4 regions of the Pseudomonas sp. C9-3 genome follow, and region 3 is predicted to be linked to each of the others. Evidence: riboswitches for the same ligand, from Rfam matches in the RefSeq annotation. Region 3 holds a riboswitch; each other region holds the start of a gene.
The links. A riboswitch is a leader RNA that binds a small molecule or an ion and turns the genes downstream of it on or off. The one in region 3 is predicted to bind cobalamin.
Positions count from the first base shown of each region.

Region 1 (7,444 bases), 590 kb from region 3:
CAGAAGGACATGCAGGTCGCCACCATCGACCATTCCGTGTGGTTCCACCGCGACCTGCGCGCGGACGAGTGGCTGCTCTATGCGATCGACAGCCCCTGGGCCGGCAATGGCCGTGGCTTCGTGCGCGGCAGCATCTTCAACCGTGATGGCCAGCTGGTCGCTTCCTCGACCCAGGAGGGCCTGATCCGCCGCCGCGAGGACTGGGCATGAGGCTTGGGGATATCCGTCATTGGGTGTTCGACATGGACGGCACCCTGACCCTGGCGGTGCACGATTTTCCGGCGATCAAGCGCGCGCTGGGGATTCCCCAGGAGCACGACATCCTCACCCACCTGGCCGCGCTGCCGGAGGATGAGGCAGCGGCCAAGCACGCCTGGCTGCTGGAGCACGAGCGCGAGCTGGCGGTGGCGTCCAAAGCGGCGCCGGGTGCGGTGGAACTGGTGCGTGCGCTGCATGCTGCGGGCTACCGCCTGGGCATCCTGACGCGCAATGCCCACGAGCTGGCGCTGATCACGCTGGCGGCCATCGGTATTGGTGACTGCTTCCTGACCGAGGATGTTCTCGGTCGTGGCGAGGCCGACCCCAAGCCAAGCCCGGATGGCCTGCTGCGCCTGGCCGCGCGCTGGGACGTGGCGCCGCAGAAGATGCTGATGGTCGGCGACTACCGCTTCGACCTCGACTGCGCGCGTGCGGCTGGGGCGCACAGTGCGCTGGTGAATCTTGCTGAGAATCCCTGGCCCGAGCTGACCGACTGGCACGCGCAGGACTGCGCGGAGCTGGGGCGGATGGCGGGGGTACTGGTTTAATCCGCTGCTTGCGAGCGGGCTCCTGCACCGGGCCGCCGTGGATGTCTGCCCGTGCGCGATTGGGCATCGCGGATGAATCCGCTCCTATGGTGGCCTGATTGGCATCGGTGCTGGGGCTCCTCCCCTCACCCCAGCCCTCTCCCAAAGGGAGAGGGGGCCGTTCGGCGTTGCCGGGGGGCACGGCGTTCGCCGGACGCCAGGTCAGTTCCCTCTCCCTCCGGGAGAGGGTTAGGGTGAGGGGCCGCCAGGCCGCTTTTCTTACAGCTCCGGCGTCCAGGTTACCGCCAGCAGTGCGGTACGGCCTGGTTCGCGGTAGGGGCGGGCCTCGCCCATGTAGTCGCTCGGGCTGGTCGGGCGCAGGTAGTCGCCGAGGGTGTAGTCGCGGTCCAGGGCGTTATCCAGCTTCAGGTCGAAGCGGACTTCGTCGCTGGCCAGCCAACTGGTGCGCAGGTCGAGCACGCCGTAGCCGGAGAGTTCGCGGGTGTTGGCCGCGTCGTCGTAGCGCTGGCTGACCGCGCGCCAGGTGCCGCCGACGCCGAACGCGCCGAACTGGCGATCCAGATCCAGGCTCAGGGTGCGGCGGGCACGGTAGGGCAGGGTGTGGCCGGTGTCGCGGTCGCGCGGGTCGATCAGACTCAGGCCGAGCGCGGTCTGCCAGCCCAGTACTTCGCGGGCAACGCTGGCCTCGAAGCCATTGATGCGCGCCTTGTTGATGTTCTCCGGCTGGTTGCTGGTGCTGTCCCAGGCGATCAGGTCGTCGACCTCGGTGCGGTACAGCGAGGCTTCCAGGTGCGTGCCTTCGATGTCGCCGCGCCATTGCAGCTCGTAGGTCTTCGAGGTCTCGGCCTTCAGGTCCGGATTGCTCGCGCCGGGGTAGTAGAGGTCGCTGAAGGTCGGTGCGCGGAAGCCTTCGCCGTAGCTGGCGATCCAGGTCTGGTTGTCGCCGACCGGCAGGCTGAAGGCGGCGTTCCAGCTGTTCTGGCTGCCGTAGGCCTGGTTGTTGTCGTGGCGGATGCCCAGCTCGGTGCCGAAGTTGTCGCCCTTGAAGCTGTGCTGGGCGAAGAAGGCGCGGTTGCTGCGCTGGTCCTCGGCGAAGTCGGTGCTGCCGTCGACCTTGTCTTCGTACCAGTCGGCGCCCAGGGCCAGTTGATTGGACTCGTCCAGTTGCAGTCGGTTGATCCAGCTCGCCGAGTGGCGGGTGGTTTCCAGCGTGCCATTGTTCCAGCTGTCGGCCGCGCCCACGGCCTTGTTGCGGTCGAAGCTGCGGCCCAGCTCCAGGCGGCTGTTCCACATGTTGGTGATCTGGCCGTCGAGATAGGCGCTGTAGCTGCTGACGCGGAATTCGTCGCGGGGCGAGCCCGGCTCGAAGTTGTAGGCGTCGTCGTACTCGTTCTTGCCGCGCTGATCGTTGAGGTTCAGGCCGGCCTTCCAGTCGTCGCTGAAGCGATGGTCCAGGTTCAGGTGCACGGCCTTGTTGCGCTGGGCGTCGTGGTCGTTGTCGGCGCCGACGTTGTCGCTGGTGCGGTCCCAGCCCTGGCTCTCGTCCAGGCTGCCGCCGAGGTTGTAGCGGGTCTGCTCGTTGCCGCCGGAGAGGCTCAGGCTACGCTCGAAGGTGTCGTGGCTGCCGGCGGCCAGGCGGACTTCCGGGTGCAGGCCGGCTTCGCCGCGGCGGGTGAAGATCTGGATGACGCCGCCAATGGCGTCGGCGCCGTACAGCGCCGAGCGCGGGCCACGGGTCACTTCGACGCGCTCGATGCTATCGATGCTCAGGTAGTCCAGGCGGGCAATGCCGCTGCTGGCCGAGGCGATGCGCTGGCCGTCCACCAGCACCAGGGTCTGCGCGGTGCTGGTGCCGCGCACGGAGTACGAGACCACGCCGCCGGAGCTACCCATCTGCACGCCGGGTACACGGGCGAGCAGGTCAGGGACGCTGCGCACCTGCAGGCGCTCGATGTCGGCGCGGGTGAACACGCTGTTGGCCGAGGTGGCTTCGGCGCGCGGCTGGGCCTGGCGCGCGGAGGTGATCACCTGGTCGGAGAGCCGGTAGATGTCGTCGGCGGCGAACGCCAGGCCGGGCAGCAGGCTGGTGGCCAGGGCGAGTCGGGTCAGTTTCATGGAGCGTCCTCAAAAGCGGGCGGATGACTTTCGAGGAGGGCGTGGCAAGGGCGGCAGGCCGCACTTGACGGTGCGGCCCTCCGCAACACCTGTCGGGGCGTGTCGAGGGCGGTCTCCGGGCTGCCGACGTCACATCGCCGCCTTCCCACAAGAGCAGTGGCCATGGCGATGCTGCGCTCCCTGGGGGAGTGCGTCGGTTACCGTTGCGGGGGCAGCGCAGGTCTTTCACCTGCTTCCCGTTACCTCGAACGAAAACGGGCGCACCTTAGTAGGTGCGCCCGTGGCTGGCAATACTCAGGACGAGGGATGTGCTCAGCGGTCGCCGAGGACGTGCAGGCGCGCACGTAGCGCGGCTTCGATGCCGGCAGCGTCCAGACCGCACTCCGCCAGCATCTGCGCAGGCTTGGCATGCTCGACGTAGTAGTCCGGCAGGCCCAGGTGCAGGATCGGCTGCTGGATATTCTCGCGGGCGAGGAATTCGCTGACGGCGGCGCCGGCGCCACCCATCACCGAGTTCTCCTCGATGGTCACCAGCAACTCGTGGCTGGCGGCCAGCTGGCGCACCAGTTCCTCGTCCAGCGGCTTGACGAAGCGCATGTCGGCGACCGTGGCGTCGAACTGTTCGGCGACTTTCAGTGCCTCGGCCAGCTGCACGCCGAACACCAGGAAGGCGACCTTGCCGGCCTTGCCTTCGCGGCGCACCACGCCCTTGCCGATTTCCACCGGTGCCAGCTCGGCTTCGATGGCGGCGTTCGGGCCGGTGCCGCGCGGGTAGCGTACCGCCGCCGGGCCTTCGAAGTGATGGCCGGTGGTGAGCAGCTTGCGCAGTTCGTTCTCGTCACTGGGGGTCATCACCAGCATGCCGGGGATGCAGCGCAGGTAGGAGAGGTCGAAGCTGCCGGCGTGGGTCGGGCCGTCCTCGCCCACCAGGCCGGCGCGGTCGATGGCGAACAGCACGTCGAGGTTCTGCACCGCGACGTCGTGGATCAACTGGTCGTAGCCGCGCTGCAGGAAGGTGGAGTAGATCGCCACCACCGGCTTGGCGCCGTCGCAGGCCATGCCGGCCGCCAGGGTTACGGCGTGCTGTTCGGCGATGGCGACGTCGAAGTAGCGATCCGGGAACTTGTCGGCGAAGGCCACCAGGTCGGAGCCTTCCTTCATCGCCGGGGTGATGCCGACCAGGCGCGGGTCCTGGGCAGCCATGTCGCACAGCCACTGGCCGAATACGCTGGAGTATTTCGGCCCGCCCGCCTTCTTCGGCACGGCATGGGCGGGGGCGCCCTCGGGTTCGAGCTTGGTGATGGCGTGGTAGCCGATCGGGTCGATCTCGGCCGGGCCGAAGCCCTTGCCCTTCTTCGTCACCACGTGCAGGAACTGCGGGCCCTTGAGGTCACGCATGTTGCGCAGGGTGGCGATCAGGGTCGGCAGGTCGTGGCCGTCGATGGGGCCGATGTAGTTCCAGCCCAGCTCTTCGAAGAGCGTGCCGGGGACCAGCATGCCCTTGGCGTATTCCTCGGTGCGGCGGGCGATCTCCCAGGCGCCGGGCAGGCGCGAGAGCACCTTCTTGCTGCCTTCGCGCATGCTGCTGTAGGTGCGGCTGGAGAGGATCTTGGCCAGGTAGTTGGACAGGCCGCCGACATTGTTGGAGATCGACATGTCGTTGTCGTTGAGGATCACCAGCATGTCGGCCTTCACTTCCGACGCGTGGTTGAGCGCCTCGAAGGCCATGCCGGCGGTCAGCGCGCCGTCACCGATCACTGCCACCGACTTGCGGTTGGAGCCCTGCATGCGCGCGGCGATGGCCATGCCCAGGGCGGCGCTGATGGAGGTGCTGGAGTGGCCGACGCCGAAGGTGTCGTACTCGCTCTCCGAGCGGCGCGGGAAGGCGGCCAGGCCGTCCTTCTGGCGCAGGCTGCCCATGCGCTCGCGGCGACCGGTGAGGATCTTGTGCGGGTAGGCCTGGTGGCCGACGTCCCACACCAGGCGGTCGTCCGGGGTGTCGAAGACGTAGTGCAGGGCGACCGTCAGCTCGATGACGCCCAGGCCAGCGCCGAAGTGGCCGCCGGTCTGGCCGACGCTGTACAGCAGGTACTGGCGCAGTTCGTCAGCGAGGGTCAGCAGCTCCGCTTCCCCCAGCCGGCGCAGCTCGACCGGCGTGCTGGCGCGGTCGAGCAGAGGCGTGGCGGGGCGCTCGCGGGGAATCTCGTGGAACGTCGTGGGCATCAGGCTGATCGTTATGAGAGGCAAAGATGCGGAAGTTTACCCGAAGCTCCGGATTGGCCCAAGCAACGTGGGGCCAATCCTTTGGACGACCGGATGGTCGGGATTCGGCCGTCGGCTGTGCTGAAATCGTCGTCGCCCTTGCCGATTGCAGGCAAGCCAGCCCCGGCGCCAGGCGCCACTGTAGGCACGATGACCGACCGGCGGCGGTTTGCCGCAGCCTTTTGTAGCAATCGAGGAGGATGGCGTGACCCGACTGAGCCTGGAAGAACTGCGCGAATTGTCCGAGGCGATCCTGCGTCGCCACGGTTTCAGCGAGCCCCATGTGCAGGGTGTGACCGACACTGTGATGGCCGGCGAGCGCGATGGCTGCACGTCCCACGGTGTTTGGCGCCTGCTCGGTTGCATCCATACGGCGCGCGCCGGCAAGGTCTCGCTGGACGCTGTGCCAGAGCTATCGGAACCGGCGCCGGCGCTGGTGCGGGTGGACGCCAAGGGCGGCTTCTCGCAGTGCGCCTTCGATCTCGGCCTGCCGAAGCTGGTCGAAAAGGCGCGCAGCCAGGGCATTGCGGCGATGGCGGTCAACCATTGCGTGCACTTTTCGGCACTGTGGGTGGAGATCGAGCGCATCGTCACCCACGGCCTCGTGGCCCTGGCCGTCACTCCGGCCCAGGCCTATGTGGCGCCGGACGGTGGGACGCGGCCATTGTTCGGCACCAATCCCATCGCCTTCGGCTGGCCGCGCGCCGGGCAGAACCCCTATGTCTTCGACTTCGCCACCACGGTCGTGGCGCGTGGTGAAATCCAGCTGCACGAGCGCGAGGGCAAGTCGATTCCGCTGGGCTGGGGGATCGATGCGCAGGGCAACCCCAGCACTGACGCAAGTGCCGTGCTCGACGGCGCCATGCTCACCTTTGGCGGGCACAAGGGCTCGGCGCTGGCGACCATGGTCGAGCTGATCGCCGGCCCGCTGATCGGCGACCTGACCAGTGCCGAGTCCACGGTGTTCGACGAAGGCACGAAGTCCTCGCCGTACCACGGCGAATTGCTGATCGCCATCGACCCGGCGCGCTTCCTCGGCGCCGAAGCGCCACAGCACCTGGCGCGGGCCGAGACGCTGTTCGAGTCCATCGTCGACATGGGCGCGCGCCTGCCGTCCCAGCGGCGCTTCACGGCACGCGAGCGCAGCCTGAAAGAGGGCGTGGCGATCAGCGATTCGCTGTATGCCGATTTGCGCGCGCTGCTGGAATAAGGCCGTCCACCAGTAGGAGCAACTGCCTTCGTCTGAAAGTCCGTGCTTGGGATTTCCCTCTCCCTAACCCTCTCCCTGAAGGGAGAGGGGACTCTATGGTGCAGGTTGGAACCACGATGTCAGCCGGCACAGGCAACTCCCTCTCCCTTCAGGGAGAGGGCGGGGGAGAGGGCTTGAGCCAGCACAGGATTGTCCAGGTATGGAGCCCTGCCCGCGATCACGCGCAGGGCGCCATACCTCTTCGCATAAAAAAGCCCCGGCGCAAGGCCGGGGCTGAGCATCGGTGCGGGACTGGCCGACAGTTCACTCCCGCGCCGACGAACCCTCAGCGAGTCACGGCGTTGCGTGTCGTCTCGCCATCCACCAACCGGGCGATGCCCAGCGGGTTGGCGTCCTTCAATGCGTCGGGCAGCAGCGCGTCCGGGTAGTTCTGGTAGCACACCGGGCGCAGGAAGCGGTCGATGGCCAGGCTGCCGACGGATGTGCCGCGCGCGTCGGAGGTCGCCGGGTATGGCCCGCCGTGGACCATCGCGTCGCAGACTTCCACACCGGTCGGGTAGCCATTGATCAGCAGGCGCCCGGCCTTGCGCTCCAGCACCGGCACCAGGGCGGCGAAGTGTGTGAGGTCGCCCGGTTCGGCGATCAGCGTGGCGGTGAGCTGGCCGTGCAGGCCGTCCAGCGCGCGGCGCAGTTCGGCCTCGTCAGCCACTTCGACGACGATGGTGGTCGGGCCGAAGACTTCTTCCTGCAGCAGTTCTTCACCTTCCAGCAGCAGGCTGGCCTTGGCCTGGAACAGTTGCGGGAACGCCTGCCGGCCCTCCTGCGGGTGCCCGGCGAGGTGCCGCAGGCCGGGGTGGGTGAGCAGCTTGGCGATGCCCTTCTCGTAGCTTTTCAGGGTGCCGGCGTTGAGCATGGTCTGCGCCGGGCGCTGGCCGATCTCGGCGATCAGGTTGGCGGTGAACAGGCTGAAGGCCGGCGAAGCGATACCGATCACCAGGCCGGGGTTGGTGCAGAACTGGCCGCAACCCATCACCACGGAATCGACCAGCTC
Region 1 is NZ_CP135919.1:53,713-61,156, forward strand. It holds gene tesB (acyl-CoA thioesterase II) at 1-210, shown strand, start outside; gene RS899_RS00265 (HAD family hydrolase) at 207-806, shown strand; gene RS899_RS00270 (TonB-dependent receptor domain-containing protein) at 1,065-2,921, opposite strand; cobalamin riboswitch at 3,011-3,214, opposite strand; gene dxs (1-deoxy-D-xylulose-5-phosphate synthase) at 3,234-5,144, opposite strand; gene RS899_RS00280 (Ldh family oxidoreductase) at 5,389-6,393, shown strand; gene RS899_RS00285 (aldehyde dehydrogenase (NADP(+))) at 6,719-7,444, opposite strand, start outside.
Region 1: linked by a shared signal. The riboswitch ahead of RS899_RS00270 (TonB-dependent receptor domain-containing protein) and the one ahead of RS899_RS02905 (TonB-dependent receptor plug domain-containing protein) in region 3 are both predicted to bind cobalamin.

Region 2 (7,444 bases), 690 kb from region 3:
GGCATCGACGCCATCGCCCGCCTGCACGGGCACTACGAAGACGACTGGATCGCCGCCGTGCTGGTCACCGGCGACACCGACCCGCAGCTGCTCGCCCAGGCTTCGGCCCATGGCTGGCCGCTGCTGCACAAGCCGCTGGCAGCGGAGCAGCTGAAGGCGATGATCGATGAGCAGTTCAGTGAACTGGAGCCGCTGGACGATCCCCTGTAGGAACGCGGGAGCGGCTGGTTCCTGCTCACGAACGGACCTCGCCGATGACGCCAGCGTCAGGCAGTTCGCGAGCAAGCTCGCTCCTACGAAGAACGACTACGGGCGATACAGGTGCGCATGCCCCGCGCTGTACAGCGATGAGTCGGCGAAGCCTTCCGCCCCCAGCACCTTGCCCACCAGGATCAGCGCCGTGCGCTTGAAATCCTTTGCCGCGGCCTTTGCCAGAATATCGCCCAGCGTACCGGTGACCTGATCCTGGTCCGGCCAGCTCGCCCGGTGGATCACCGCGATGGGGCAATCGGCGCCGTAGTGCGGCAACAGTTCGGCGACGATGTTCGGCAACTGCCCCACGCCCAGGTGAATCGCCAGGGTCGCGCGGTGCTGCGCCAGTTCGGCAAGGGATTCGCCTTCGGGCATGCGTGTCTTGCTGGCGTAACGGGTGAGGATCAGCGTCTGTGAGATATCCGGCAGGGTCAGCTCGCAGCCGAGTATCGCTGCACAGGCAGAAGTGGCCGTGACGCCGGGAACGATCTCGTAGGGAATACCCAGTTCACGCAGGTGGCGAATCTGCTCGCCGATGGCGCCGTACAGTGAAGGGTCGCCGGAGTGCACGCGGGCAACGTCCTTGCCTTCGCCGTGGGCCTGCGCCAGCAGTGCAACAATTTCGTCCAGGTTCAGCTCGGCGGTATTCACCACGCGCTCGGCGCTATGACCCTCCAGTACCGCTGGCGGTACCAGCGAGCCGGCGTAGAGGATCACCGGGCAGGAACGGATCAGCCGCTGGCCCTTGACCGTGATGAGTTCCGGGTCGCCGGGGCCGGCGCCGATGAAATGGACCGTCATGGCTGCTCCTGTTCGGATTCGACGGGGATGAAGGCCAGCGCGCAGGTGGCCTGATCGCTGCGGCGCTTGCCCACCAGCAATCGCGCCGGCGCACCGGCCTGGGCTTCGGCCTGCAGCAGTGCCGCGGCTTCGGCCACGCTGGCAGCACCGATGGCCGTGCGGACCGTTTCGGATGTGCGGTCCAGGCGCGGTTCGCACGCGGCCAGTTGTTGCGGCGTGAACAGCGCCAGCGGCAGGTCGAGGGCGGCAGCCAGCGCCGTCAGTCCCTCCTCGTCGGCCTTCAGCGTGGCGCTGGCCAGCGCGGTGAGGTTCGACTCATCGAGACCGGCCTCGGCCAGCGTCTGCACCAGCAAGGCGCGCAGTTCATCGAGCGTGCAGCCGCGGCGGCAACCGAGGCCGGCAACCAGCGTCATCAGCAATCTCCCAAAAACAAAACCCCGCAGACGGCCGGGCCGCCTGCGGGGTCGAGCATAGCGCCTGGATCAGACCGACGGTGCGAAGCGACGGAACAACCAGGCAGCGACAAGGCCCAGGGCCGCCCAGAACACCGCGTTGGTGATCAGCGAGGCGACGATGAACTCGTGGGCGATGCTTTCCGGCGCGAGGCTGGAATGCACTTCCGGCTGCGGCGCGCCGATCACATGCGGCACCACCAGCAGGGCGATACCGATGCCACGCAGCGCCCAGTTGCGGCCGAACACCAGCAGCGCAAGGCCGCCAGCGGTGGCAGCGGCGGTGCCGATCCACCAGGTCTGGCGCAGGGTCAGATCGGCAGCGGCGGTGCCGGGCACCTCCGGCGGCAGGCCAAGGGACGGCGCCAGGGTGAACACGGCGAAACCGGCCAGGCCCCAGAGCAGGCCTTCGGAGGTCTTGCCCGGCGCACGCAGGGTGAACAGGCCAGCCAGCATCAGGGCGAAGCCCACCGCGACCACCAGGTTGCCGCCAGTGGTGGAGAGGATGCGCTGCCAGCCGTCTTCCGGCTCCCAGGCTTCCGCGTCGTGCTCGTGAGCGGCCGCTGCGCCTGCAGCGTGTTCATGGGCGTGCTCGTGGTTTTCTTCGACCAGCGCGGCAGCCGGTTCGGCTTTCTCGTAGGTTTCCGCCTTGAGGATCAGCGGGGATACCCACAGCAACTGGACCACAGTCAGCACCAGCGCCGCGATCAGACCGGCGAAACCGGCGGTCTGGGCGATACGTTTGATCATTTGCTCTTTCCTTTTCCTTCTCCGAACTCTCAAATCGAGCGAGCTAGAGCCAGGCAAGGCGGAGGGCCGGGGACGCAGAGTTGACTGTAGTCAATGAGCAGTCCACGACGATTCTCCAACGCTGCCTGGCCGACGCGCAGCCGATTGGACTCAGAACAGCGTCAGTGGCAGGGGAAGCCCGCACTGTGACGAGTATCGTGGGCGGCGTTGTGCACCGCATCGATGTGCGAGAAGCCGGCGAAATACACCAGCAGCGCACCGAGCAGGCTGGCGCCAACGGCCAGGCTGATGCGCTTGGAAAGGGGGATGGAAGTGCTCGACGCGTGCGTCAGGGTGCTGCTGGACATGAACGTTCCCTCTGGAAATCAAAGTAAGAGAACGCAGAGGTTGAACGCATTCGAACGCGCCGGAACGGCCGCGCCACGGCCTGCGCCCGCCCACCGCGGGTTTGCCAAAAACGAAGAATTCCAGGCCGGTCTCCGGGCTTGCGATGTCGGCCAGTGGCCAAGCGGGTCAACCTTCCCATGCCGGAGCACAGTGGCTACTGATGACCCTACGATCGCTTACCGTTGCGGGGGCAGCGCCGGACTGGTCCTTGCGGACGCACCGGCTTCCCGTTTCACCTCGCGCGCGTGGCGCGAGACACCTGAAACCGCGCTAGCTGACCACGAAGCCCTGCAAGCGTCAACCGATCCCCGGCGATTGACCGCCCCGCCGTCGCTGCGTAGCCTTCCTCCCTTCGAGGTTCTCCGGCGCTGGCCGGAGCTAAGAGGGAACGTGGAAATCTTCGGATGCGCCACGGCTGCCCCCGCAACTGTGAACAGCCTGTTCTTTCACGAGCCACTGCCGGCCACGGCGGGAAGGCGAGAGAACTCAAGAGGGCTGTGAGCCAGGAGACCTGCCTCGAGCAGTATCACGACAACCGGGCGGGGTGATCCGGTGGCGACCTTCGTTGCGCGGCGAACCCGCGCGCGCGCCCTTCATCCGCCCTCTCGCACCGCATCCTGCTCACGAGGCGCGCATGAAGACCCTGGCCAAACTCCCCGTCACCATCGTCACCGGCTTCCTTGGCGCCGGGAAGACCACCCTGCTCCGCCACATGCTGGATAACGCCGAAGGTCGCCGCATCGCGGTGATCGTCAACGAATTCGGCGAGCTGGGGATCGACGGCGAAATCCTCAAGCAGTGCTCCATCGGTTGCAGCGAAGAAGAAGCGGTCGGCCGCGTCTTCGAGCTGGCCAACGGCTGCCTGTGCTGCACCGTGCAGGAAGAATTCTTCCCGGTGATGCGCGAGCTGGTGGCGCGCCGTGGCGACCTCGATCAGATTCTCATCGAGACCTCGGGCCTGGCCCTGCCCAAGCCGCTGGTGCAAGCCTTCCAGTGGCCGGAAATCCGCAACGCCTGCACCGTTGACGCGGTGATCACCGTGGTCGACAGCCCGGCCGTGGCCGCCGGCACCTTTGCCGCCCATCCCGAGCAGGTGGACGAGCAGCGCAAGCAGGATCCGAACCTGGACCACGAATCGCCGCTGCACGAACTCTTCGAAGACCAACTCGCCAGCGCCGACCTGGTGGTGCTGAACAAGGCCGACCTGCTCGACGCCGACGCGCTCGCCCGCGTCCGCGCCGAAGTCGCCGAGGAGCTGCCGCCAGCGGTGAAGATCGTCGAAGCCAACTCCGGCCAGCTGCCGCTCTCCGTCCTGCTGGGTCTGAATGCCGAGGCCGAGCTGCACATCGACAGCCGCCCCACGCATCACGACCACGAAGGCCATGAAGACCACGACCACGACGAGTTCGACTCCTTCCACGTCGACCTGCCGGAAGTGGAGGAACGCGCCCTGCTCGACGCACTGAACGCGCTGGTCGAGCGCCATGCCGTGCTGCGCATCAAGGGCTTCGTCGCCATTCCCAGCAAGCCCATGCGCCTGCTGGTGCAGGGCGTCGGCAAGCGCTTCGACAAACACTTCGACCGCGCCTGGCGCAGCGATGAAACCCGTAGCACGCGCCTGGTGGTGATCGGCCAGGAGCTGGACCAGGCCACCATCGCCAACGAGCTGCGTACCGCCCTGGCGTAACACTGTTTTTGTAGGAGCGAGGGGGACGCCTAGTCCTTGCTCGCGAACCAACCCCGCAGCGGGGCGATGTTCGCGAGCAAGCTCGCTCCTACGAAGAGCCACCATCGAGCAAGCCCATGCACCTGCTGCGCACCCAACCCGGCGGCTTCGTCCCCGACGACGGCATCGCCGACCTGGCCCAGACGCCTGCCGACCTGGTGATTCTCTGCAGCGGCGATTCGCACCTGGCGCTGCTCGCCGAGGCCGCCCGCGAGCTGCCGGAGGACTACCCGAGCCTGCGCCTGGCCAACCCCATGCAACTGCAGAACCACGCCTCGGTGGACCTCTACGTCGACGAGGTACTGCAGCACGCCAAGGTCATCCTGATCTCCGTGCACGGTGGCGTCGGCTACTGGCGCTACGGCATGGAGCAACTGGCGGCGCTGGCCGAGCGCGGCATCACGCTGATCGCCGTACCCGGCGACGACAAGCCCGACCCCGAACTGACCGCGCTGTGCAATGTGCCCGCGCTGGACGCCGAGCGCCTGTGGCAGTACCTGCGCCAGGGCGGCCTGGACAATGCCCGGCAGTTCTTCGCCTGTCTCGCCACGCGCCATCTGCAACGCGACTACCCGTGGAGCGAACCGCAGACGCTGCCGCGCGTCGCGCTGTATCACCCGCAGACCGGCAGTTGCGACCTCGCCCGCTGGCAGGCCGACTGGCACCCGGAGTGCCCGGTGGCCGCCTTGCTGTTCTATCGCACGCACCTGCAGGCGGCGAATACCGGCTTCATCGATACCTTCTGCGAACGCCTGCAGGCCCAGGGCATCAATCCGCTACCCATCGCCGTCGCCAGCCTCAAGGAAGCTGCGTGCCTGGAAGCGGTGGAAAACCTGCTCGATAGCGCCGACGCCGAACTGATCATCAACACCACGGGTTTCGCCCAATCGAACCCGGAAGCGCCGCAGGACCGGCCGTTCCAGCGCGACGTGCCGGTGCTGCAAGCCATCTGCTCACTGGACAACCTCGACCTCTGGCGCGCCAACCCGCAGGGCCTCGGCCCCCGCGACCTGGCCATGCACATCGCGCTGCCGGAGCTGGATGGCCGCCTCATCACCCGGCCGATCAGCTTCAAGGGCCTGGCCTGGCGCAGCGAGCGCAGCCAGAGCGACGTGGTCTGCTACCTGCCGCACTGGCCGGGCATGGATTTCGTCGCTGAACTGGCGCGGCGCTGGATGCTGCTGGCGCGCAAGGCCAATGCCGACAAGCGCGTGGCGCTGATCCTGGCGAACTACCCGACCCGCGACGGCCGCATCGGCAATGGCGTGGGCCTCGATACGCCAGCCGCCGCGCTGAATATCCTCCGGGCGCTGGAGGCCCAGGGCTATCCCGTCGCCGGCCTGCCCGAGTCCGGCACCGCGCTGATCCACAGCCTGCTCGGCGGCGTCAGCAACGATCTCGACAGCCTCGACCTGCGGCCCTGCGCGCAGAGCCTGGCGCTGGACGACTACCTCGCCTGCTTCGCCCGCCTGCCCGAGGTCAACCAGCAAGCCGTGCGCGAACGCTGGGGCGAGCCTCAGCAGGACCCGATGTTCCGCAGCGGCCGGATGATGGTCGCCGGCCTGCGCTTCGGCCTCGGCTTCGTCGGCATCCAGCCGGCGCGCGGCTACCAGTTGGACGCGGCGGCGATCTACCACGATCCGTCGCTGGTGCCGCCCCACGGCTACCTCGCCTTCTACTTCTGGCTGCGCGAAGTGTTCGGCGCCGACGCATTGGTCCACGTCGGCAAGCACGGCAATCTGGAATGGCTGCCGGGCAAGGGCGTCGGTCTCTCCGAGGAGTGCTGGCCGGACGCGATCCTCGGCCCGCTGCCGAACCTCTACCCGTTCATCGTCAACGACCCCGGCGAAGGTGCCCAGGCCAAGCGCCGCGCCCAGGCGGTGATCATCGACCACCTGATGCCGCCGCTGACCCGTGCGGAAAACTACGGCCCGCTGCGCGACCTCGAACGCCTGGCCGACGAGTACTACGACGCCTCCCTGCTCGACCCGCGCCGCGCCAACGAACTGCGCGGCGACATCCTCACGCTGGTGCGCGACACCTCGCTGGACCGCGAGCTGGGCTTGCAGTTGAGCGACGACCCGGAAAGCTGGCTGCCGCAACTGGACGCCTACCTGTGCGACCTCAAGGAATCACAGATTCGCGATGGCCTGCATGTGTTCGGCGAATCGCCAGTGGGCGAACTGCGCCGTGACACACTGCTGTCGCTGGTGCGCATTCCACGCGGCGACGGACGCGGCGGCAACGCCAGCCTGCTGCGGGCGCTGAGCGAAGACCTGAAGCTCGGCCGCGATCCGCTGGAGGAAGCCTTCGCCGAGCCGTGGGAAGGTCCGCGCCCTGATGTGCTGACCGCCGTCAGTGACGAACCCTGGCGCAGCAATGGCGACACCCGCGAGCGCCTGGAGCTGTTCGCCCTGCGCCTGATCGATGGCTCGGCCAGCGCGCCCGGAGACGCCAGCGCGGCGGTCCTCGCGCAACTGCACCAGCAGATCGCGCCAACCCTCGACGCCTGCGGCGCCAGCGAGATCGGCCATCTGCTCGCCGGCCTCGCCGGCCGCTTCGTTCCGCCCGGCCCCAGCGGCGCGCCCAGCCGCGGGCGGGTCGACGTGCTGCCCACCGGGCGCAACTTCTTCACCGTGGACGTGCGTAACCTGCCCACGCCCACCGCCTTCCGCCTCGGCTTCCAATCCGCCAGCCGCCTGCTCGAACGCCACCTGCAGGACCACGGCGACCACCTGCGCCAGCTCGGCCTGTCGGTGTGGGGCACGGCGACCATGCGCACCGGCGGCGACGATATCGCCCAGGCGCTCGCGCTGCTCGGCGTGCGCCCGGTGTGGCAGGCCGGCAGCCAGCGCGTGGAGGATTTCGAGATCCTGCCGATCAGCCTGCTCGACCGCCCACGGGTGGACGTAACGCTACGGGTATCCGGCTTCTTCCGCGATGCCTTCGCCAACCTGATCCGCCTGTTCGACGCCGCCGTGCAGGCGGTCGCCGCGCTGGACGAGCCGGACGACCTGAACCCGCTGGCCGCCCGGGTGCGTGCCGATCAGGCACGCCTGCTCAGCGAGGGCCTGGA
Region 2 is NZ_CP135919.1:6,627,685-6,635,128, reverse strand. It holds gene RS899_RS30535 (hybrid sensor histidine kinase/response regulator) at 1-210, shown strand, start outside; gene cobM (precorrin-4 C(11)-methyltransferase) at 307-1,053, opposite strand; gene RS899_RS30525 (cobalamin biosynthesis protein) at 1,050-1,466, opposite strand; gene RS899_RS30520 (CbtA family protein) at 1,536-2,255, opposite strand; gene RS899_RS30515 (CbtB domain-containing protein) at 2,417-2,602, opposite strand; cobalamin riboswitch at 2,709-2,920, opposite strand; cobalamin riboswitch at 2,981-3,175, shown strand; gene cobW (cobalamin biosynthesis protein CobW) at 3,277-4,329, shown strand; gene cobN (cobaltochelatase subunit CobN) at 4,446-7,444, shown strand, end outside.
Region 2: linked by a shared signal. The riboswitch ahead of cobW (cobalamin biosynthesis protein CobW) and the one ahead of RS899_RS02905 (TonB-dependent receptor plug domain-containing protein) in region 3 are both predicted to bind cobalamin.

Region 3 (7,444 bases):
GAATACCACAGTGTTCATCTCGTGCTCCTTCTGACAGTTCGTTACGGGACACGGGGCCGGCCGCCCGAAACCGGGCGACGGGCACTCAGGGTAGCGCAGAAGCAGCTGGCGGGGCGTGGATCAGCGATTGGTCTGCAGGTTGCGCCGGGCGGCGTGGCGCTCGATGGCCAGGTCGATCAGGCGGCTGACCAGCTCGCTGTAGGTCATCCCGGCGGCCTGCCAGAGCTTGGGATACATGCTGATGCGGGTGAAACCGGGCAGCGAGTTGAGCTCGTTGACCAGCACCTCGCCACTGTCGGTGAGGAACACGTCGACCCGCGCCAGCCCGGAGCATTCCAGGGCGATAAAGGCGTCTACCGCGAGCTGGCGGATACGCTCGCCGGCCTCGGCCGGAATATCCGCCGGCACCACGACCTTGGCCGCATCCTCGTCGATGTACTTGCTGTCGTAGGAGTAGAAGCCGCTGCCGACGACGATTTCGCCGCAGCCGCTGGCGATCGGCTGATCGTTGCCCAGCACCGCGCACTCGATCTCGCGGCCCTTGACGGCGGACTCCACCAGCACCTTGTCATCGAAGGCCAGCGCCAGGCGCACGGCTTCGTCGTACGCGGCCTCGTCCTCGACCTTGCTGACGCCCACCGACGAGCCCATGTTCGCCGGCTTGATGAACAGCGGCAGGCCGAGCTTGCGCTGCGCCTCGGCGAACGGCGTGCGGGCGGCATTGGCGCGGGTCAGGGTGATGAAGGGCGTGATGGCGATGCCGGCGTCGCGCAGCAGGCGCTTGCTCACGTCCTTGTCCATGCAGATGGCCGAGCCCAGCACGTCGGAGCCGACGAAGGGAATATCGGCCATGCGCAGCAGGCCCTGCAGGCAGCCGTCCTCGCCCTGGGTGCCGTGGACGATGGGGAAGATCACGTCGACGTGATCGAGCAACTGACGGCTGCCGGTTTCCACCAGTTGCTGCTCGGCCTTGCCCGGCACCACGGCCAGCTCGCGATTGGAACGGTTCAGCGCAATGAGAGCCGGGTTTTCCTGGTTGAGCAGGTAGTCGGAGGCATCGTTGAGGTGCCAGCGGCCTTCCTTGTCGATACCGATCAGCACCGGTTCGAAGCGCTCGCGGTCCAGCGCATCGACGATGTTCTTCGCCGATTGCAGCGACACCTCGTGCTCCGCCGAACGCCCACCGAAAATCACTCCAACGCGCAACTTGCCCATGACAACCTCCCAAGGATCGATGGGCGCTTTCTAACACGGGCTCCAGCGCTTGGGTAGGAACAGTGACCGGCGAACAGACAGGACGCTTGCGCTCAAAACCGGTGCAGCGCCTGCGCCAGTTCGCGAGCCGCCTGGCCGCTGTGCACGCCAGGGAACAGATGAGTGAACGGCAAGGCCACGAAGCGCCCTTCGCGCACAGCGCGCAGACGCGACAGCACCGGGTCGGCACGCAGCGTTTTCTTTTTCTGCTCGGCCGTGGACCACAGCGCATCGGCCAGCAGGATCACGTCCGGGTCGCGCGCCAGCAGTTGTTCGGTGTTGGCGATGAAGCCCCGCAGTTCGACATCCTCGAAGACATTGCGAGCGCCGGCGGCGTGCAGTAACTGAGTGACCATGCCCAGCCGCCCCTGGCTGACGAGATCATGGTCGGCGCTGTCGAGGTAGAACACGTTCAGTGCTGGTTTGCCATCCACCAGCCGGCGCGCTTCCGCCAACTCGTCACGTTGCTGCTGAATGAGTGAGCGCGCCCTCTCCTGCTCACCAAGCAGGTTACCCAGCACGCCCAGGTCGGTTTCCACACTGGCGAAAAGATCGAGCGACCGCGCCGCACAACCGGCTTCGAGCAGGTAGCTGGCGACGCCCCTTCCGGCCAGTTCACCGCGGCGCAGATTTCCCAGGCCGAACGCCGAGGCGAAGCCTGCCACCACCAGGTCCGGGCGCTGCGCGTAGACCGCCTCCGCCGACGGGTACTGGCGCGCCAGCAGCGGCACGCCGCGATAGCGGCCGCCAGTCAGGTTGAGGTCGTCATCGATGTAGGCCACGCCGATCAATCGCGACCGGGCGCCCAGCGCCAGCAGCAGGTCGGCAGCGTGCTGGTTGAGGGCGAGGATGCGTTGCGGAGGGTGATCGATGTGCCAGTCCTGCGCGCAGTTGCGGTAGTCCTGGGCAGTGGCCGTCGCCATGCCCAGCATCGCCGCCAGCCCGAACGCCAGGATCGAACTGTAGGAGCGAGCTTGCTCGCGAACAGCGCCAGCGCTGAAACATCGCGGACGAAGTCCTTTCCTGCGCCCCTCGGAAGTACGTGCCGGGAAATCCCCCTCACCCCAGCCCTCTCCCTCAGGGAGAGGGAGCAGTCCGTGCAGGCTGACAGCTCGGTTTCCCCCTATGCCGAACGGTTCCCTCTCCCTCTGAGCGGGGCGCGCAGCCAGGGTTAGGGTGAGGAGCCGTTGGACGAGAAGGACGAATCCAGCCCCCTGCGTCCAGAGGTTCGCGAGCAAGCTCGCTCCTACAAAGAGCCATGCCGGCCTCATGCTTCGTCATCCACACGCAAATCCGCCACCGGCACACCATCGCGCAGGTGCTCGGTCACCACCCGACAAACCTGCTCATCACTGCGCAGGCCGTACCAGACGCGCTCGGGGTAGACCGTCAGCACCGGCCCGCGATTGCAGGGGAACTGGCAGCCGGTGCGGGTCAGCAAGGCACCCTCGGCGTTCTCGTAGAGGTCGTGGCGAATCAGTTCGCGACGCAGGGTCTTCCACAACGGCAACGCACCCCGGCGCACGCAGCGCGGCCCCGCGCAGAGGAACAGGTGATGACGATGCGGCGGCGGCGCGGACCAGTCGGGCTGCGACGGCACTGCACCGACTCCCCGGCATTCCAGCTGCTGCGCCGGATCGTCGATCGCCGCCAGCACCGCGCCGACGTCGAGCCCCCGCCGGCCCAGCGCCGATGCCGTGATGCTCGGCACCGGCGCCTGCGGAAACTCATCCGCCAGTACCGCCAGTTCGGCGCGCAGCCAGTCGAGGTAGGCGCCGTCGGTGGCGGGCTCCAGGTCGACCAGCAACAACGACGCGGCATCGGCAAGCTGCGCACGCGCTCGAGCCCAGAGCAGGTCGAATCCCTCGCTGGTGTCGATGCGCTCGACACCAGCCAGACGCGCCGACACCTCGCGGTGCAGGCGCTCGCCCTGGGCCCCGGCCAATGGGCCGACCAGCAGGATGGCCCTCATCAGAAGCTGAAGGTGTAGCGCAGCTCGGCGGTGCGCGGCCGGCCGAGGTTGTCCACCTGGCGGATGCCGTTGCTGGTGCGGCCGGTGGCGTAGTCGCGGTCCAGCAGGTTCTCCAGCAGCAGGCTCAGACGATGCGCGCGGGCCGCGTCGAGGTAGCGATAGGCATCGCCGTCGAGCACGGTGTAGTGGCCGTAGTCGTCGTCCTGGGCGCTGACGATGGAGCCCACGTAGCGAGTGGCGAGGCCAGCGCCCCAGAGGTTGTCGTCATAGCCGGCACGCACGCGGGCGAAGAAGTGCGGGATGTTGTTCACCGTCACGCCCTCGCGGCTGTCCACCAGGTTGCGCGTGGCATCGGCGGAGAGCTGCCAATGGCGGCCGAACTGCCACTGGCCGTTGGCTTCCACGCCGCGCACTTCGATCTCGCCGCTGCCGTTCACCCATTGATCGCCCGCGAGGGTGATCAGGTCGGTGATCTCGCGGCGGAACAGGGTGACGCTGCCGCTCCACGGCTGGTCGAACAGCTCGCCGGTGTAATCCAGGCCCAGCTCGGCGTTGCGACTGCGCTCGGGCTTGAGGTCACGATTGCCGACTTCGTCGCCCGGCTCGTTGACGAACAGCTGCTCGGCAGTGGGCAACTTGAAGGCCGTGCCGAACTGGCCGCGCAGCTTGAGTTGCTGGGTTAGGTCATAGAGCGAGGTCAGCATCCACACCGTGGCGCCTTCGCCGCCGGAGATTTCCTCGCGGCGCACGCCCAGGCTCGGGTGCCAGTCGGGCAGCGCGTCGATGCGCGGGCGCAGCTGGGCGTACAGCGCATGGGACTCGGCCTTGTCGTTGTCGATGATCAGCACATCGTCCTGGCCCTTGTACCACTGGTTGTCGCTCCCGAAGACCAGCTCGTGACCGCCACCGAACCTGGCCTTGCCTTCGAGCTGCGCCCCCCAGTCGGTAAAGCCCCAGTAGTCATTGTGATTGAGCACCTGGGTGCCGCCGCCCTGCAGGTTGTAGACGCGGTCGTAGCGGGTATCCCAGTCGTTGATGTGGGTCTTGGCGAACCAGCTGAAGTCGTCGTTGACGCTCTGCTGGAAGGTCGCCGTGGCGATCTGTTGCACGCGGTTGTTGCTGGTGTGGTGGTTCGATGTCGGCCGGGCGAAGTCCAGCTCGGCGTCGGCGTACTGGTAGAACAGCTCCAGCCGCGAGGCATCGCCGATGGCCTGGATGGCCTTGGCGCCGAACACGTTGACGTCATAGGAGCGGCGCTTGTCGCTGACGGTGTCAGTCATGTCACGGTCGCGGTACGGCTGGTAGCCGTCGGAGCGGTTGTGGCTGACATAGGCCATCAGGCCGAGGTCGCCCAGGCCGTTCTGCACGATCTTCTCGGCGCGGGCATCGCCGCTGCGGCCCTTGAACGTATCCAGGCCCAGGTTGACCTCACCGGACGCCTCGCGCGAACGCGCGCTGCGGGTGACGATATTGATCAACCCGGACACCGCCTGGGTGCCGAACAGCAGGCCCTGGCCGCCCTTGAGCACCTCGATGCGCTCCACCGCAGTGGTCGGCAGGGTATCGATGTAGATGCCGCCGTAGAGGCGATTGTTCAGGCGCACGCCATCCAGCAGGATCAGCGTGTCGTCGTTGCGCCCGCCCAGCAGCGAGTAGGTGCCGTAGTCGAACGGGCCATTCTTCGGCGCGACGAACAGGCCGGGCACGTACATCTGCAGCACGCGGGTGATGTCGGCACTGGGGCCGGCGCGCTCGATCTGCTCGCGGTCGATGACCTCCAGCTTGCTGCCGTAGCGAGCCATGTCGGCCACCGTCGTGGACTCCACGGAAGGCGCGCTGACGATTTCATCCGCCAAGTCGAGGGGAGCCGCCACAAGCTGCGAACTCAGGGCACAGAGGGAGAGAACGGGAGTCCAGCGCAAGGCGCGCCGGGAGTTGGAAGCAGGAGAATACAAGGTGATCGCCTCGAAATCGGGATTTCGCAGGCGGCGCAGCGACACCCGGAACGAGCGCGCCCCGGGAACCGGCTCACGCCCGCCCACCGCGGGTTTGCCAAACAGGTTCCAGGCCGGTCTCCGGGCTTGCGAGGGTCCTGGGGCATCCGCCTTCCCATGCTTGCGCACAGTGGCCTAGTGGATGCTCCGCTCGCTTACCGTTGCGGGGGCAGCGCCGGACTGATCGCACGAAGGCGACGCACCGGCTTCCCGTTTCACCCCACGCACGGCGGCGGGGGGCACCTGAAACGGGGCGCATATCAACACTTGCGATGGGAAAGCGTCAAGCTCGGGGCTTGCGCAGGATGTTGCAGGGCGGCGTCAGTGCCAGGGATCGTAGGTGCCGAAGCTCCAGATATGCCCTTCCGGATCACGACAGGTGAAGCCCTGGCCGCCGTAGTCTTCGTCCTTGATGTCGATGACGATCTGCGCGCCGCCATCCACCGCTGCGCGGTACAGCGCTTCGGCATCCTTCACCACCACGTAGATGCTCTGGGTGCAGCCGCCGATCTCGTCGGGCTGGCGCATCAGGCGGCCGTACTCGTTGTCGTGCAACGAGCCGAGCATCACCAGGCCGCTGCCGTCAGCCAGCGCCAGCTGCGCGTGGGCGATTCCGCCGTGGTCATCGGCAACGACCAGTTGCCGCTGGAAGCCGAAGGTGGCGCACAGCCAGTCGATGGCCTGGGGCGCATCGCGGTAGCGCAGGCAGGGAATGACGCTGGGGCGGACGACGGAGGCGGGCTGGGACATGGCGATCTCCGGGGCAGGACGGGCGCAATGCTCTGAGCATAGTCGGCCGTTTTTCGCTCTTCAGCGCTGCGCGGCGACCAGCAGCAACATCGGCCGCTCGCGTTCTTCGGCCAGTACCGGATTGGCCTGCACCTGCCCGGCGCTCGGGCCCCAATCCTCGACGTGGCGCAACGTCAGCCCCGCGCCAATGACCGCATTCAGGATGCTGCCCAGTGTACGGTGCTGCTTGATCACGCCCTTGGCGAGCCAGTCGGTGCGGCGCTCGCCTTCGTCCTGGTAGTGATCCACCGGCCAGCAGCGGCGACCATCGCCATCGACGACCCAGCCCGGCTTGAGCGAGGCCATGTAGATCGGGTGTTCGATGGAGAACACCAGGCTGCCGCCGGGGCGCAGCGCATCGTGTACGTTGCGGAAGAAATGCGGCAGGTCTGCGAGGTAATGCAGGGTCAGCGAGCTGTAGGCGAGGTCGAAGGCCGCGGTGGGCAGTTCGAGTTGGTCGAGGTCGGCATGGAAGTAGCTCACCTGCGCGGCGTCGGTGTTCGCCCGCGCGTGGTCAAGCATCTTCTGCGAGACGTCCAGTCCGCTCACCGTGCGCGCGCCCTGCTCCGCGGCGTAACGGCTGAACCAGCCATAACCGCACCCGAGGTCGACCACGTCCAAGCCTTCCAGCGGCGGCAACAGCGAGCGCAGCGAGGCCCACTCCGGCGCGCCGTCCAGGCCGTGCTGCGAACGTGGCAGCTGGGCGTAGCCCGCGAAGAATTCGGGATTGTCGTAGATGTTCTGCGCCATGGATCGGCACTCCTTTCTGACGGACCAAGGGTCGATTGTCTGCGCCAGGGACGGGGCCGGCAACCCGATCAGGTCAATGCAGGGGCGATCGAAGCGCAATTTCCTGCAAGACCGCCCGCCGGGCCCGCCGTAGTTTCGGGAGAAAGATCCCCAGGAGGAAACACCGTGACCCAACGCCAACCGATCAACCTGCAGGACAAGCTCGGCCGCATTACCGAAACCTGGCAACCACGGGTGATCGCCGAGATGAACGACTACCAGTTCAAGGTGGTGAAGCTGCACGGCGACTTCGTCTGGCACAGCCACGCAGACACCGACGAAACCTTCATCGTGCTCGACGGCGAACTGCGCATCGACTTCCGCGACGGCCCGCTGACCCTGCGCGCCGGCGAGCTTTACGTGGTACCGCGCGGCGTGGAGCACAAGCCGTATGCCGAGCAGGAAGTGCAGGTGATGCTGATCGAACCGCGCGGCGTGCTGAATACCGGGGATCAGGGCGGCGAGCGGACGGCGGAGAATGATCGGTGGATTTGATCAGCTCTTGACGGGCACTTCCGTCGCTTTTGCCCCAAAGCGCTTGCGGTAATCACTCGGCGCCATCCCGGTGATCTTGCGGAAGGTGCTGCGGAACGAGCCCGGATCGAGGTAGCCGACCGTATAGGCGATGTGGTCCACCGTGCCGTTG
Region 3 is NZ_CP135919.1:644,260-651,703, reverse strand. It holds gene RS899_RS02925 (aldo/keto reductase) at 1-18, opposite strand, end outside; gene ddlA (D-alanine--D-alanine ligase) at 121-1,215, opposite strand; gene RS899_RS02915 (ABC transporter substrate-binding protein) at 1,308-2,177, opposite strand; gene RS899_RS02910 ((2Fe-2S) ferredoxin domain-containing protein) at 2,522-3,226, opposite strand; gene RS899_RS02905 (TonB-dependent receptor plug domain-containing protein) at 3,226-5,028, opposite strand; cobalamin riboswitch at 5,276-5,482, opposite strand; gene RS899_RS02900 (VOC family protein) at 5,542-5,970, opposite strand; gene RS899_RS02895 (class I SAM-dependent methyltransferase) at 6,031-6,759, opposite strand; gene RS899_RS02890 (cupin domain-containing protein) at 6,925-7,293, shown strand; gene RS899_RS02885 (GlxA family transcriptional regulator) at 7,294-7,444, opposite strand, start outside.

Region 4 (7,444 bases), 700 kb from region 3:
CTGCGCCAGCGACCAGTCATTCGCCAGACCATCGATGCGTCGTTCGTGGTCGCCACCCAGGTGCTCCAGCACGCTGAGCCGGCTCGCAGCAAACCCTCGCTCGCGCAACAGCGCAGCAACGGCCGCAGGACTGTCGCCGTCATTGCTGAGGATCAACAGCTTCACACCGTCGTGGATCTGGGCGTTGAGTGCGGCCAATGGACGCGCCACCAGCGACAACAGCGTGCAGTCCTGCAATGCCCAGCCCATCCGCGCGGCAGCCAGCGAGGCGGAGGACGGAGCGCAAAGCACGCGCATTTCCTCGGCCGGAACCTGGCGGGCCAGGCTTGCGCCGACGCCGAACCACATCGGGTCGCCGCTGGCCAGCACGCAGGTCGGTTCGCCGCGCCGGCGCAGCACCGGCTCCAGGCTGAACGGGCTCGGCCAGGCCTGGCGGTTGGCGCGCAGACAGTGCGGCAGCAGCTCCAGCTGGCGCGGCGCGCCGATCACTTCGCTGGCGGCGAGCAGGGCACGGCGCGCGGCCTTGCCGAGGCCGGCGTAACCGTCCTCGCCGATGCCGACGATGGTCAGCCAGGGCGTCATGAAAATTCCTCGAGAGTGCGACGATCGATCCGACGGGCAGGCTTTTCCTGCCTTCGGGCAAAGCAGGCATAATACCCGCTTCGTCGGTGCTCGTAGGACGCTTCGCCCCTATCGGTGAGGTTTCCGGGAGCCGAAGAGGGAACACGGTTAAGCCGTGGCTGCCCCCGCAACTGTAAGCAGCGAGTCCGCGCAATGCGGCGCCACGGGACAGCGTTCCGTGCCGCCGGCCAGGCCACTGGGCAACCGGGAAGGCCGCGCTGGATGAGGACCTGCCAGCCAGGAGACCTGCCGACGAAACCAGTCGCGTGTGCAGACATCGAGCGGGGTGTATCGGTGTCGTGAAGTCCCCTGTGGGGATTCGCAGGTCACCGCGACCCAGCCCTGGTGACCTCAGTGCAAGACACATCCGCTCTGCCCGTCCGCCCGCATGCTTGCCCCGGCCTGCTGCGCATCGTGGCCTCCCGCGATGGCGGCATCTGCCGCATCAAGCTGCCCTGTGGGCAACTGGACGCCAACGCCGCGCGCGCCATCGCCCTGGCTGCCGAACGACATGCCGACGGCGTGCTGGAGGCGACCAACCGCGCCAACCTGCAGATTCGCGGCGTGCATGCCGGCGCTGAAAATGCGCTGAGCCATGAACTGTTGGCCGCCGGCCTCGGCCCACGTGAACTGGCGTCGGATGATGTGCGCAATCTGCTGGTCAGCCCGGCGCTCGGCCTCGACGCCGCCACGGCTTTCGACGCGGCTCCGCTGGCCCGCCAACTGCTCGACCTGCTGGAGCGCACCCCGCGCTTCCATGGCCTGTCGCCCAAGTTCGGCATCCAGCTGGACGGTGGCGAAGCCCTGGCAATGCTGGCGCACCCCAACGATCTCTGGCTGTCGGCGATGTCTGACGACGCAGCACCGCTGTTCGCCTTCGGCCTGGCCGGTTGTCCGCCACGGAACGAGACGGATCGCCCCGCCCTTGCCGCCGTCAGCGCCGAGCAGGTGCCGCTGCTGGTGGAAACCTTGCTGCAGCTGTTCCTCGACCTCGCCGGCGACGGCCAGACGCGCATGCGCCACCTGCGCGAAATGCTCGGCGACGAAGTGCTGCTGGAGCGCCTGCAGCAACGCCTGCCCTTTGCGCTGCAACTCGGACCCGCGGTGGATAACTGGCGTCGCCCTGCAGCGCAGGCTTTCGGCCATCTAGGGATTCAGCCTCAGCGCCAGCCAGAAAGCACCATGGTCGGCGCGGGATTCGTCCTCGGCCGCCTCGACAGCGCCACACTGTTCGGCCTCGCCGATCTCGCCGAGCGCTTCAGCGGCGGGCAGCTGCGGCTGACACCCTGGCAAAGCCTGATCCTGCCGGATGTGGCCCAGGTGGATGCCGCCGTTGCACTCGGCGCACTGGGCGGCCTCGGCCTGGTGATCGACGCTGCGCAGCCGCTGTCGCGCATCGTCGCGTGCAGTGGCTCCAGCGGCTGCGCGCGCGGGCTGGCCGATACCAAGGCCGATGCCTTTCGCCTGGCCGAACGCCTTCGCCACGCGCCGCCAGCTGGCGTCCACCTGTGCGGCTGCCCGCGCTCCTGCGCCGCCGCCCACGTCGCCCCCTACACCCTGCTGGCCGTCGCCGACGGCCGCTATGACCTGTTCCGTCGCGCCGATGGCGTGGCCGGCTTCGGCCAGCCGCTGGCGCGCAACCTTTCCCTCGATGCCGCCGGCGACCTGCTGGCCGCACCCGGAGCCCAACCCGATGCTTGATTACATTCGCGACGGCCAGGCGATCTATCGCCAATCCTTCGCCACCATCCGCGCCGAAGCCGACCTCACCGGCATCCCGGCCGACCTGGAGAAACTGGCCGTGCGCGTGATCCACGCCTGCGGCATGGTCGACGTGGTGCAGGACCTGCGCTTCTCCGCAGGCGCCGGTGCCATCGGCCGCGCGGCGCTGGCCGCGGGCGCGCCGATCCTCTGCGATGCGCGGATGGTCGCCGAGGGCATCACCCGCGCGCGCCTGCCGGCACACAACGAGGTGATCTGCACGCTCAACGATCCGGACGTCCCGACGCTCGCCCGCGAGCTGGGCAACACCCGCTCGGCGGTGGCCCTGGAGCACTGGCGCGAGCACCTCGAAGGCGCCGTGGTGGTGATCGGCAACGCGCCGACCGCCCTCTTCTACCTGCTGGAAATGCTCGACGCCGGCGCACCGAAACCGGCACTGATCCTCGGCTTCCCGGTGGGCTTCGTCGGCGCCATGGAGTCCAAGGACGCCCTGGCCGCCGACAGCCGCGGCGTGCCCTACGTGATCGTCCGCGGCCGTCGTGGCGGCAGCGCGATGGCGGCCGCGGCGGTGAACGCACTCGCCACGGAGGTGGAGTGATGGCCGGCCGCCTGATCGGCCTGGGCGTCGGCCCGGGCGACCCGGAACTGCTGACCCTCAAGGCGCTGCGCCTGCTGCGCGCGTCCCCGGTGATCGGCTACTTCGTGGCCAAGGCCAAGCACCACGCGGGCCAGGGCGGCAACGCCTTCGCCATCATCGAGGAGCACCTGCTCGATGAGCAGCAACGCCTGCCGCTGGTGTATCCGGTGACCACCGAAAAGCTGGAACCGCCGCTGACCTACGAAGGCGTGATCAGCGACTTCTACGACACCGCCGCCGCTCAGGTGGCCGAGCATCTGGACGCCGGCCGTGACGTCGCGGTGATCTGCGAGGGCGATCCCTTTTTCTACGGCTCCTACATGTACCTGCACGACCGCCTTTCGGATCGGTATGACACCGAAGTCGTACCCGGCGTCTGCTCGATGCTCGGCAGTGCGGCCGTGCTCGGCGTGCCACTGGTGTACCGCAACCAGAGCCTCTCGGTGCTCTCCGGCGTGTTGCCGGAAGACGAACTCAAGCGCCGCCTGGCCGACGCCGACGCAGCCGTGGTGATGAAGCTCGGCCGCAATTTCGACAAGGTCCGCAGCGTGCTGCGCGAGTTGGGCCGCGACGGCGGCGCACACTACGTCGAACGCGCGACCATGCGCGAGCAGCGCATCGTCGCGCTGGATGCCGTGGACCCGATGGCGTCGCCCTACTTCTCGATGATCGTCATCCCCGGCCAGCGGTGGAACGGCTGATGCGCACCGCTATCGTCATTCTCGGCCAGGGCGCACTGGCCACTGCCCGGCGCCTGCAGAAGGTTTATCCACAGGCGCGCGTGATGGGTCTGATGGACCGTGTTGAAGGCGCCGACGAGTCGTACGCGAACTTCGGCGATACCCTGCGCCAGCTCTACCGCGACGACACCCCGATCATCGCCCTGTGCGCCGCCGGCATCGTCATCCGTACCCTTGCCCCGCTGCTCGTGGAGAAGGGCGCCGAACCGCCGGTGCTGGCCGTCGCCGAAGACGGCAGCGCCGTGGTGCCACTGCTCGGCGGGCTCGGCGGGGTGAATAGCATCGCCCGCGAAATCGCCGCCGCACTGGAGGTGGCGCCAGCCATCACCACCAGCGGCGAGCTGCGATTCGGCGCCTGCCTGCTCGATCCGCCGCAAGGCTATGCGCTGGCGGACATCGAGCAGGGCAAACGCTTCGTCTCCGACCTGCTGGGCGGCGACACGCTGCGCATCGAAGGCGACGCCCCCTGGCTGGACAAGCTGGACCTGCCGCTGGCCGAAGACGCCGCGCACACCTTGCGCATCGATGCGGGTGCCGCTGGCATCGCACACAACGAACTGCGCATCCATCCGCGCGTCGTGCTGGCTCACGTCACGCTGGTGGATTCGCATCTGCCTGAGCGCATCCACCAGGGCCTGGCGCAAGCCGGATTGGCAAAGGCATCGCTGGCGGCGGTCATCGCCCCACGCTGCCGCATGGCCGATCCGGCCCTGGCAGAGGCCGCCAGCGAGCTGGGCGTGCCGCTGCGGTTCATCGGCAACGACAGCGAGCTGCCGCCGGCCGTGCTGCACGGCGACTCCTTCCACCTGCACCGCGCCGCGACGCCGGTCGAAGCCCAAAGCATCGGCCAGCCACGCGGCAAGCTCAGCGTGATCGGCCTCGGCCCCGGCGCCAGCGACTTCATGATCCCCGCCGTGCGCCGCGCCCTGGACGAAGCCCAGGACCTGCTCGGCTACGAAACCTACGTGAAGATGGCCGAGCCGCTGCGCGACGATCAGGTGCGCCACTGCACCGACAACCGCGAGGAAATGCAGCGCGCCCGCCACGCTTTCGAGCTGGCCGCCAGCGGGCGCCGGGTTGTGGTCATTTCCTCCGGCGACCCCGGCGTATTCGCCATGGCCGCCGCCGTGATGGAAGCCCTGCACGAGAGCGAAGACCCGCACTGGCATGGCGTGGAGCTGGAGGTGCTGCCGGGCGTGTCCGCCGCACTGGCCGCCGCGGCCAAGGCCGGGGCGCCGCTGGGGCACGATTTCTGTCTGATTTCCCTGTCGGACAACCTCAAGCCCTGGGAAACCATCGAGAAGCGCCTCGACCATGCCGGCGCCGCCGACCTGGCCATGGCCTTCTACAACCCGATCTCCAAGGCCCGCCCCTGGCAGTTGGGGCGCGCACTGGAAATCGTCCGCCGCCACCGCATGCCAGAGACGCTGGTGGTGCTCGGCCGCGATATCGGTCGCCCGGCGGAGGCCCTGCGCGTCGTCAGTCTCGGCGAGCTGACCCCGGAGATGGTCGACATGCGCACCCTGGTGATCATCGGCTCGTCGCTGACCCGACGCTTCTCCCGCGCCGGCGGTGGTGACTGGGTGTACACGCCGCGCTGGTACCGCTGAGAAAAGGCACGAGGCCTGTTTGTAGGAACGAGCTTGCTCGCGAACGGATTTCCCGGCAGCTCCGGTGCCGAACAGTTCGCGAGCAAGCTCGCTCCTACAGGAAATACCGGAGCCTCAGACATATCTTGCAAATGGCCATCGCCTTGTTGAAAATGCGATAAATTATCATTTGCAGTTTTGCGCGCCCATGTCTTCCACCTACGACGTCCAGTCGCTCTACAGCGACCATCACGGCTGGCTGCACAACTGGTTGCGCGGCCGGCTGGGCAATGCCGCCGATGCCGCCGACCTGGCGCAGGACACCTTCGTGCGCGTGCTGCTGCGGCCCGAGCGCAGTGAACTGCGCACCCCGCGCGCCTTCCTGCGGACCGTGGCCCGAGGCCTGGTGATCGATCACTGGCGCCGCGAGGAACTGGCGCGCGCCTACCTCGAATCCATCGCGCACCTGCCCGAGGCACAAGTCCCCTCGGCGGAGGCGCAGCACAGCATCCTGCAACTGCTGGAAAACATCGCCCGCCTCCTCGATGGCCTCAAGCCCAAGGTGCGCAGCGCCTTCCTGCTGGCCCAGTGTGAAGGCATGCCGCATGCGCAGATCGCCGAGGAACTGGGCGTTTCCGTGCGCTCGGTGGAGCGCTACATCGCCGAGGCGCTGTTCCACTGCTACCAACTGCGGTACGCCGAATGAATGGCGCCACACCCGATCCACGGGTGGTGAAGCAGGCGATCCAGTGGACCCTGCGGCTGAACGGCAATGCCGATGCCGAACTGCGCAACGCCTGCGAACACTGGCGTCAAGCCAATCCCGAACACGAAACCGCCTGGCTGCGGGTGCAGGCGCTGAACAGTGAACTGGCGGCCGGCTACCAGGCAGTGCCCGGCGCTCGGGTGGCGCTGGAAACCCTGGAAAGCTCCACTCAGCGACTGCAGCGGCGCCAGGCGCTCAAGCTGCTGTCGACCTTCGCCGTCGGCGCCTCCGCGCTGTGGCTGGCCCGCGAGGTCACGCCCTGGCAACGCTGGATGGCGGACTTCAGCACAACCGTCGGCGAGCGCCAGCGCTTCGCCCTGGCCGATGGCAGCGTGCTGCAACTGAACACCGACAGCGCGGTGAATGTGCGCTTCGATTCGAGCCAGCGCCTGCTGCTTCTGGAGCGTGGCGAGATCCTGCTGAGCACGGCGAAGGACGCTTCACGCCCACTGCGGGTGAGCAACCGGGATGGTCTGTTCGAGGCACTGGGTACGCGGTTTGTGCTGCGCCAGGACGAGCGCACCACACGCCTGAGCGTCGAGGAAGGTTCGGTGGCCATCGCTCCGCGCGTGCGCGGCCAGACCACTGCCATCGCCGAGCCCGGACAGACCTTCGAGATCAACGGCGACAGCGCCCTCCTGGCCGAACGCAGCAACATGGACAGCGCCGCCTGGGCCGATGGGCTGATCGTTACCCGCGACATGCGCCTGGCCGACTTTCTCGCCGAGATCGGCCGCTATCGCCACGGCCACCTGCACTGCGATGCCAGTGTGGCCGACCTGCGCCTTTCCGGCGTGTTCCGTCTGGATGACACCAACCAGTTGCTGGCCCTGCTGCCGCAGACGCTGCCGGTGCGGGTGGAGAAGCGCACGGACTGGTGGGTGACGGTCAGCGCGCGGAGCTGAATGGGAAGATCGGCGCTCGGCCCAACACCCTCTCCCCCGCCCTCTCCCTGAAGGGAGAGGGCGTTATCCGTGCGAACGGAAAGAACTGCGCCCACCGGCGAGCAAAGGCGTATCACCCCACTCCAATCAGTCCCCTCTCCCTTCGGAGCGGGGCGCGCAGCCAGGGCTAGGGAGAGGAGCCCTTGCCCGAGCCTCAAACCAAGCCACCGATAAGGTCGCCGCAAAATAATATTTCTTCGCAATCGAGAATTATTTTTGTCGGGTTTCGCCGCCTCGGTCGGCAAGGAGGAATAACCCGATCATTCCCTTGCCCACGGAAGCCCCTCCATGCGAGCCGTCCACACCCCGACCGCCTCCCCGCCCTGCCCCGCGCCAGCCGCCTGGCCCATGCCGTGCGCGGCGCGCTGCTGTGCGCCAGCCTCGGCGCCAGCCTGCCGCTGACCGCCTTCGCCGCGGACGGTGCC
Region 4 is NZ_CP135919.1:6,612,564-6,620,007, reverse strand. It holds gene cbiE (precorrin-6y C5,15-methyltransferase (decarboxylating) subunit CbiE) at 1-582, opposite strand, end outside; cobalamin riboswitch at 650-889, shown strand; gene cobG (precorrin-3B synthase) at 967-2,322, shown strand; gene RS899_RS30460 (precorrin-8X methylmutase) at 2,315-2,941, shown strand; gene RS899_RS30455 (precorrin-2 C(20)-methyltransferase) at 2,941-3,681, shown strand; gene cobJ (precorrin-3B C(17)-methyltransferase) at 3,681-5,330, shown strand; gene RS899_RS30445 (sigma-70 family RNA polymerase sigma factor) at 5,518-6,015, shown strand; gene RS899_RS30440 (FecR family protein) at 6,012-6,980, shown strand; gene RS899_RS30435 (TonB-dependent siderophore receptor) at 7,343-7,444, shown strand, end outside.
Region 4: linked by a shared signal. The riboswitch ahead of cobG (precorrin-3B synthase) and the one ahead of RS899_RS02905 (TonB-dependent receptor plug domain-containing protein) in region 3 are both predicted to bind cobalamin.